Regions from separate parts of the Martelella soudanensis genome, predicted to be linked through region 3. Evidence: predicted binding sites of a transcription regulator. Region 3 holds the regulator's gene; each other region holds the start of a gene.
The links. The regulator LexA, encoded in region 3, represses DNA repair genes until DNA is damaged. The targets are predictions, from matches to a motif close to TGTTCNNNNTGTGTTCNG.

Region 1 (2,268 bases), 490 kb from region 3:
GGCCTGCCTGCGGAGCGCGGCCAGAAACGCGACGGTCAGGATTTCGAAATTCACCTGGATGAGGCAGGCGCGGAACCTGCCGATCCGTTCCAGGACGTCGATAGCCTGGGCGTCGCTCGAAAATCCGAGCTGCAGAACCGAGAAGCCGGCGGATTTCAGCCGCGCCGCGACTTCCTGAAGCGTCACGCGCGCAAGCCGGCTGTCGGAATTGCGGTAGAGAATCAGAAGGTCGGCGGCATAGAAGTCCGGCGCGCCTTCCTCGGCCCTGCCGGCCACGACGATGCCCGCGCCGGGGCGGGCTATCAGGCGACCGTCTTCGAGAAACGGCTTCAGCGCCGCCTCCACGGTGCGCTGTGCCGTTCCGAATTCGCGCATCAGATGGCGAACGGTCGGAAGCCGTTCGCCCGGCGATGCCTTGCCGATCCTGTCTTCCGCCCAGCGGCCAATCGCGGCGACGACCTGTTTGGTTTTGTTCTGCATCCGGGTATTATGAGTATAATATATACCCAATGCAAGCCGCAGGTTTTCCAGCTCGGCTTGCGCCGCTGTCTGACGGCGCCGACACGCCAAAAAAACGACCCGGCAGACTATTGTGGCCGGAAATCCGGTGCGCTTGCCAGCCGTTTCGCCGGTTATTCCGGATTGGCGGAGGCGAATATAAGTCGCAGTTTCAATCATTTGGTCGGATTGGAGCGCTTGTGCCAAGTCCGGACGGCCTTCGACAGAAACAAAAGGACTTGCAATTGGAACAAAAAAAGAACATAAGGGGTATATAAGCAAAACGGAGGCAATCATGACCGATATTCTGCGTGACATAGCGGCTTTCTTCTCAGTCAGCCTGTTCCTGGCGAGCATGGCGTTGATCGTGAGTTCGCTATAGGTTTCTGTGCATTGCGTGACGAGCGATTGCACCGGATGTATTCGCCTGCCAAAATCGCTCGGCGCGTTTGATTTGGCGGTGATGAAGGAGTGAACTCGAGATGCAGGCCGGTGACGAAAGCAGGGAGCAGGTTGTTCGTTTCGTGCATCTGCGCGTTCATTCGGCCTATTCGCTGCTTGAGGGCGCCCTGCCGCTGAAAACGGTGATGAAGCTCGCCGTGGCCGACAGGCAGCCCGCAATCGCGGTGACGGATACCAACAATCTCTTTTGCGCGCTGGAGTTTTCCCAGAAGGCCGTGGGGGAGGGGCTCCAGCCCATTATCGGCTGCCAGCTATCGATCGACATGGAAGACAGCGGCGAAGGGGAGCGCCGCAGCGGCGCTCATCTGCCGCCGAAAAAACCTTCGATCGTTCTGCTCGCGGCCAATCCGACCGGCTACGCCAATCTCATGCATCTTGTCAGCGAAGCCTATCTCGGCGGCGAAGGGCATGACGGCATATATATAACGAAGTCATGGCTCAGTGCGCATTCGGACGGGCTGGTCGCGCTCACCGGCGGGCGGACCGGGCCGGTTGACGAGGCCGTGATTTCCGGCTTTGAGGCGAAGGCCGCCGAGCGGCTGGCATTCCTGAAATCCACCTTCGGTGACCGTCTCTATGTAGAGGTGCAGCGGCAGGGGAATTTCGATGTCCAGCACGAGCGTCGGGTCATCGCTCTTGCCTACGAGCTCGATCTTCCGCTGGTGGCGACCAACGAGGCGTTCTTCCCGGCCCGCGAGGATTTCGAGGCGCATGATGCGCTGATGGCGGTGGCGCACAATGCCATCGTCTCCGACGATCGCCGTTTCAGGCTGACGCCGGATCACTACCTGAAATCCCAGGACGAAATGGCGGCGCTGTTTGCCGACCTGCCCGAAGCGATCGAGAACACCGTGGAAATCGCGCGCCGATGCAGCTTCGTGCTGGATACCCGGATGCCCATCCTGCCGCGCTTCACCGGTGCGTCGGACGATCCCGAAGAGGCGGAGCGTGCGGAGGCTGCGGAGCTTCGTCGCCAAGCGCGGGAAGGGCTGGAGGCGAGGATCGCCCATGTGGGGTTGAGCCCGGGGCACACCCGCGAGGACTATTTCGAACGCCTCGACTATGAGCTGGGCGTCATCGAAGGCATGAAGTTTCCGGGCTACTTCCTGATCGTTGCGGACTTTATCAAATGGTCAAAGGAGCGCGATATCCCGGTGGGGCCAGGGCGCGGCTCCGGCGCGGGGTCGTTGGTCGCCTACGCGCTGACGATCACGGATGTGGACCCGCTGCGTTTCTCGCTGCTGTTCGAGCGCTTCCTCAACCCCGAGCGTGTCTCGATGCCGGACTTCGATATCGATTTCTGCCAGG
Region 2 (2,268 bases), 1.1 Mb from region 3:
GGTGCTGCGCGAGGCGCTTTCGCTCGGCATCGATCATATCGACACCTCCGATTTCTACGGACCCCATGTGACCAACCGGCTGATTGCCGAAACGCTTACCCCCTACCCCGACAATCTCACGCTGGTTACCAAGATCGGTGGCTGGCGCGATGACGCGGGCGGCTGGAACATGGACCATAGCCCGGATTTCCTCCGCCGCTCGGTCGAGGACAATCTGCAGCGGCTGAAGCTGGACCGGATCGCGATCGTCAACCTGCGCATGGGCAGCGTCAGCGGTTTCAGCGCGGACAGCGAGATCGCCACCCCGATGGAGGCAATGCGGAAAATGCAGGACGAAGGTCTGATCGACCATATCGGCATTTCGACCGTGACGGAAAGCCAGATCAGGATCGCGCAGGACATCGCCCCGGTCGTGTGCGTGCAGAACCACTACAACCTCATCCACCGCGATGATGACGCGATGATCGATAGCCTTGCCGAACAGGGTGTCGCCTACGTACCTTATTTCCCGCTGGGCGGTTTCCTGCCCTATCAGGCGGCGATGCTCGACGCGGTCGCCGCCGAACTCGACACCTCGATCCAGAAGGTGTCGCTTGCCTGGCTGTTGCAGCGCAGCCCGAACATTCTCGTGATCCCCGGCACCTCGTCGCGCGCGCATCTGCGCGATAACATCGCTGCCGCCGAACTGACACTCAGTAAGGATCACCTGAAGCGGCTCGACGCGATCGCGGCCTGATCGCACCTCAAATCGGCCAATGTAAAACATGCGGGGGGCCAGCCGACCCTCCGTATGTTTTTGTTTTGTTCACTTTTCTATGGAAGCCTTGGGGCAAGAGCGATAGGGTGAAACCATGGAAAAGACGATTCGCATCATAGGCATTGATCCCGGGCTGCGGCGCACCGGCTGGGGCGTTATCGAAACATTGGGAAACTCCCTTAAATTCATCGATTCAGGCACGGTCACTTCGGATGGCGATATGGAGCTCGCTTCGCGCCTGCGCCAGCTCCATGACGGACTTTCCGAAGTGGTGCACAGCTTTCGCCCGGACGAGGCGGCGGTGGAACAGACCTTTGTCAACAAGGACGCGGTGGCGACGCTGAAGCTCGGTCAGGCCCGCGGCATCGCCTTGCTGGTGCCTTCGCTGGCCGGGCTCAAGGTGGCCGAATACGCGCCGAACGCCGTGAAGAAGGCGGTGATCGGCGTCGGCCATGGCGACAAGCAGCAGATCCACATGATGCTGAAAGTGCTGATGCCGCGGGTCCAGTTCAAGGGCAGCGACGCTGCGGACGCATTGGCCATCGCCATCTGCCATGCCCATAATCGCGGCGGCAACCGGATGATGAAGGCGGCCATGGCGGCGATCGGGTGAGTTGGCATAGCGGCAAAAGGCCCGGCAAGCGTGAGAGATGCCCCGAAAGGGGCAGTGGGCAGCATTGCCAAACGTGAGGGCGTTCGCGGGGATGGACTCCCCCCTCACTGTCGCTGTCGCGACATCTCTCCCCTCCGGGGCGAGAAGGTTTGGGGGCTATGCGGTGAGTGAACGGTACGCAGCACACGCTGCGAGAACAAGAGGCAGACACGTGAACATGTCACGTCGGAAGGAACAACGGGCATGATCGGCAAGCTCAAGGGCGTGATCGACGAGATCGGCGACGACCACGTGGTGGTCGATGTTCACGGCGTCTGCTACGTCGCTTACTGCTCGGCGCGCACGCTGTCGCGCATCGGTTCCGTCGGCGAGGCCGTGGTGCTGTTCATCGAGACCTTCGTGCGCGAGGACCAGTTGCGCCTCTACGGCTTCATGAGCGCGGAGGAACGCGGCTGGTTCAATCTTCTGCAGAGCGTCCAGGGCGTCGGCGCGCGGGTGGCGCTGGCGATCCTCACGACGCTGTCGGCCGGCGAGATTTCCAATGCGATCGCGCTCGGCGACAAGACCGCCGTATCGCGCGCGCCGGGCGTCGGGCCGAAGGTCGCGACCCGGATCGTCACGGAACTCAAGAACAAGGTGCCCGCCGGGCTTTCGCTCGGAGACGGCGAGGCCATTTCCTTCCGCAGGGAGGTCGGCGACGGGGCTGCACCAGGCACCGTTTCCGATGCGATTTCCGCGCTCACCAATCTCGGCTATTCCCGCGACCAGGCCGCAGGCGCCGTCTCCGCCGCGCTGAAACAGGCCGGCGAGGATGCGGCGAGCGCAACGTTGATCCGGCTGGGCCTGAGGGAATTGTCGTCCTAGTGCTGCACGTTTATGCTCCGACCTGTTCCCGGTG
Region 3 (2,268 bases):
CATGTCGGCGACGCTGTGGATCGGCTTGTCCGCGTAGATATTGCGGAAACCGGCGCCTTCCGGCCAGGCCAGAACACGAAGTCCGGTCTTTTCAAGGACGGTTTCGGCAAGCGCATCGCCGAAGGGACCATCCATGACCTGCCAGGCCGTCAGACTGTCCGGGAAAACATATGGTATCTGCGTGACGGCCATTTCCGACACGAACGGCACAAGGATCGACGTATAGGCGCCGACCATCTGGATCACGCCGGTTTGCGCCGATTCAACCATCGCACGGGCGCCGCCGAGCGCTCCGTCCGGATAGACGTCAAGCGCAAGCTCGCCTTCGGAAGCGACGTCGAGATACTCCTTCATCGCGACAACGCAAGCCGTTCGCCCGGCGCCCGGCAGATGCAGGTCCGCCTCGGAACTGTGGCCGATCTTGATGACGATCGGCTCGGCGCTGGCAGCGCTGACCGTCGCACTAACCGTCATCGCCGCACCGAGCGCGAGTGCTGCAAATTTCTTCATGTAATTCCTCCCCGTCCCGTTTCCTCCTGATGGGCGGCGGCCCGCTTCGCCCTCCCGGCGTCTTGGCCACCATGCGCGACCTGGGACAAAAGGTCACTTTTGAAACTCTATTTTAAAAATCTTATGTTGTCGACAGCCTTGCAATCAAACCACGCACCAGAAATATCGAAAGCCCCAGGCGATGCGGGAGAACGACGAGCAGAATTTCGTTAAATGGGGGCCATGGCAAAACGCATGCGAGCGGACGCATTGTGTGGCGACAGGAGGCGCGAATTTCCGCGCGAGCCCGTTATTTTTGCCCCACTCCGGTTGCACTTGCGGAACACAGTAGGAACATGTATATTCGTTCTGGATTTGTTTCGAAGGACCAGGGGCAGGAAATGCTGACACGCAAACAACAGGAATTGCTGTTTTTCATTCATGAACGGATGAAAGAGACGGGCATTCCGCCCTCCTTCGATGAGATGAAGGAAGCGCTCGACCTCGCGTCGAAATCGGGCATTCACCGGTTGATCACGGCACTGGAGGAACGCGGTTTCATCCGTCGGCTTCCCAACCGCGCCCGGGCGCTAGAAATCCTGCGCATGCCGGACAGCACGATGGGTCAGCCGCCGCGCCGGGGTTTTTCGCCAAGCGTGATCGAAGGCTCCCTCGGCAAGAAACAGGAAGAGCCCAAGGCGCCGGTCGGCAACAATGACAGCGGCTCGACCGGCATACCGGTCATGGGGCGGATTGCTGCCGGCGTGCCGATTTCGGCCATTCAGGAAAACACCCATCAGATCACAGTGCCGGCGGAAATGCTTGGCGCGGGAGAACATTACGCGCTTGAGGTTCAGGGTGATTCGATGATCGACGCCGGGATCTTCGACGGCGATACCGTAATCATCCGCAATATCTCCACCGCCTCCCCCGGCGATATTGTCGTTGCGCTCGTCAATGACGAGGAAGCGACCCTGAAGCGGTTCCGCCGCAAGGGCGCATCGATCGCGCTGGAAGCGGCCAATCCGGCTTACGAGACCCGCATTTTCGCCGCAAGCCAGGTCAAGGTTCAGGGCAAGCTGGTCGGTCTGATCCGCCGCTACCACTGAAGGTAAGCGTCTCCGGAACCGTGATCACCGGCAGATATTCTCCGGAACGCCAGTCGTAGAGCCGGTGTCTGTTCCAAGGGCGATCGAGCGCTGTGACCGAGGTTTTGAGCGAAACGCTTGTCGGCCCGCACGAGGGCTGGCGGGCCTTTCTGGAGACAGCCTGGGGTGCGGTCCCCGCAGTGGCATCGCCGACTGTCACGGAGGCCGCAGCGCTTCGGTGACGTGCTTCCGCAGGCTCATTGTCCGCGTGCCAGGCTGTGTTTTGAGGCGACGCTGATGTGCCGCTGTCCGGGCGTTCGCGCGCAACCTCCGGCGACAGCGTGAATTGAAACGCGCCGCGCTGCCGGCGCATTGCCGGGGTGATGAGATAGGCGCCGGAGCGGCAGGTCTGAAAGCCGGGACGGTATCGACTGACGACGATATCGGCATTATCGCAGGCAAGTCCGGTGAAGGCCGGTCGTTCGACCGTCATGATTCGAAGCCCCGTAAAGACCGCATAGCACCATGCATCGTCCTCGCATCGGAAGATGCCGGGCCTCCGTTCGGCCTCGGCGATCGTTTTGAGTAACGTTTCGGCGGCTTGGGCCATATCCGGCGCATCCAGCCGGGCGAAGCGATCCTCCTCTTGCAACACCAGCGTGCTTTCCTCCACAGGTGGCGCCGTTTGCGA

Region 1: dnaE (DNA polymerase III subunit alpha) is a predicted target of LexA. The motif match lies at 745-762, and genes of this name have one in related genera.
Region 2: ruvC (crossover junction endodeoxyribonuclease RuvC) is a predicted target of LexA. The motif match lies at 792-809, and genes of this name have one in related genera.

What each region holds. Positions count from the first base shown of each region.
Region 1 covers NZ_CP054861.1:3,537,756-3,540,023, forward strand. Annotated here, with positions in the region: gene HQ843_RS16835 (GntR family transcriptional regulator) at 1-480, opposite strand, end outside; gene dnaE (DNA polymerase III subunit alpha) at 981-2,268, shown strand, end outside.
Region 2 covers NZ_CP054861.1:2,951,788-2,954,055, reverse strand. Annotated here, with positions in the region: gene HQ843_RS14015 (oxidoreductase) at 1-736, shown strand, start outside; gene ruvC (crossover junction endodeoxyribonuclease RuvC) at 852-1,370, shown strand; gene ruvA (Holliday junction branch migration protein RuvA) at 1,614-2,234, shown strand.
Region 3 covers NZ_CP054861.1:4,024,358-4,026,625, forward strand. Annotated here, with positions in the region: gene HQ843_RS19325 (TRAP transporter substrate-binding protein) at 1-510, opposite strand, end outside; gene lexA (transcriptional repressor LexA) at 891-1,598, shown strand; gene HQ843_RS19335 (ComEC/Rec2 family competence protein) at 1,552-2,268, opposite strand, start outside.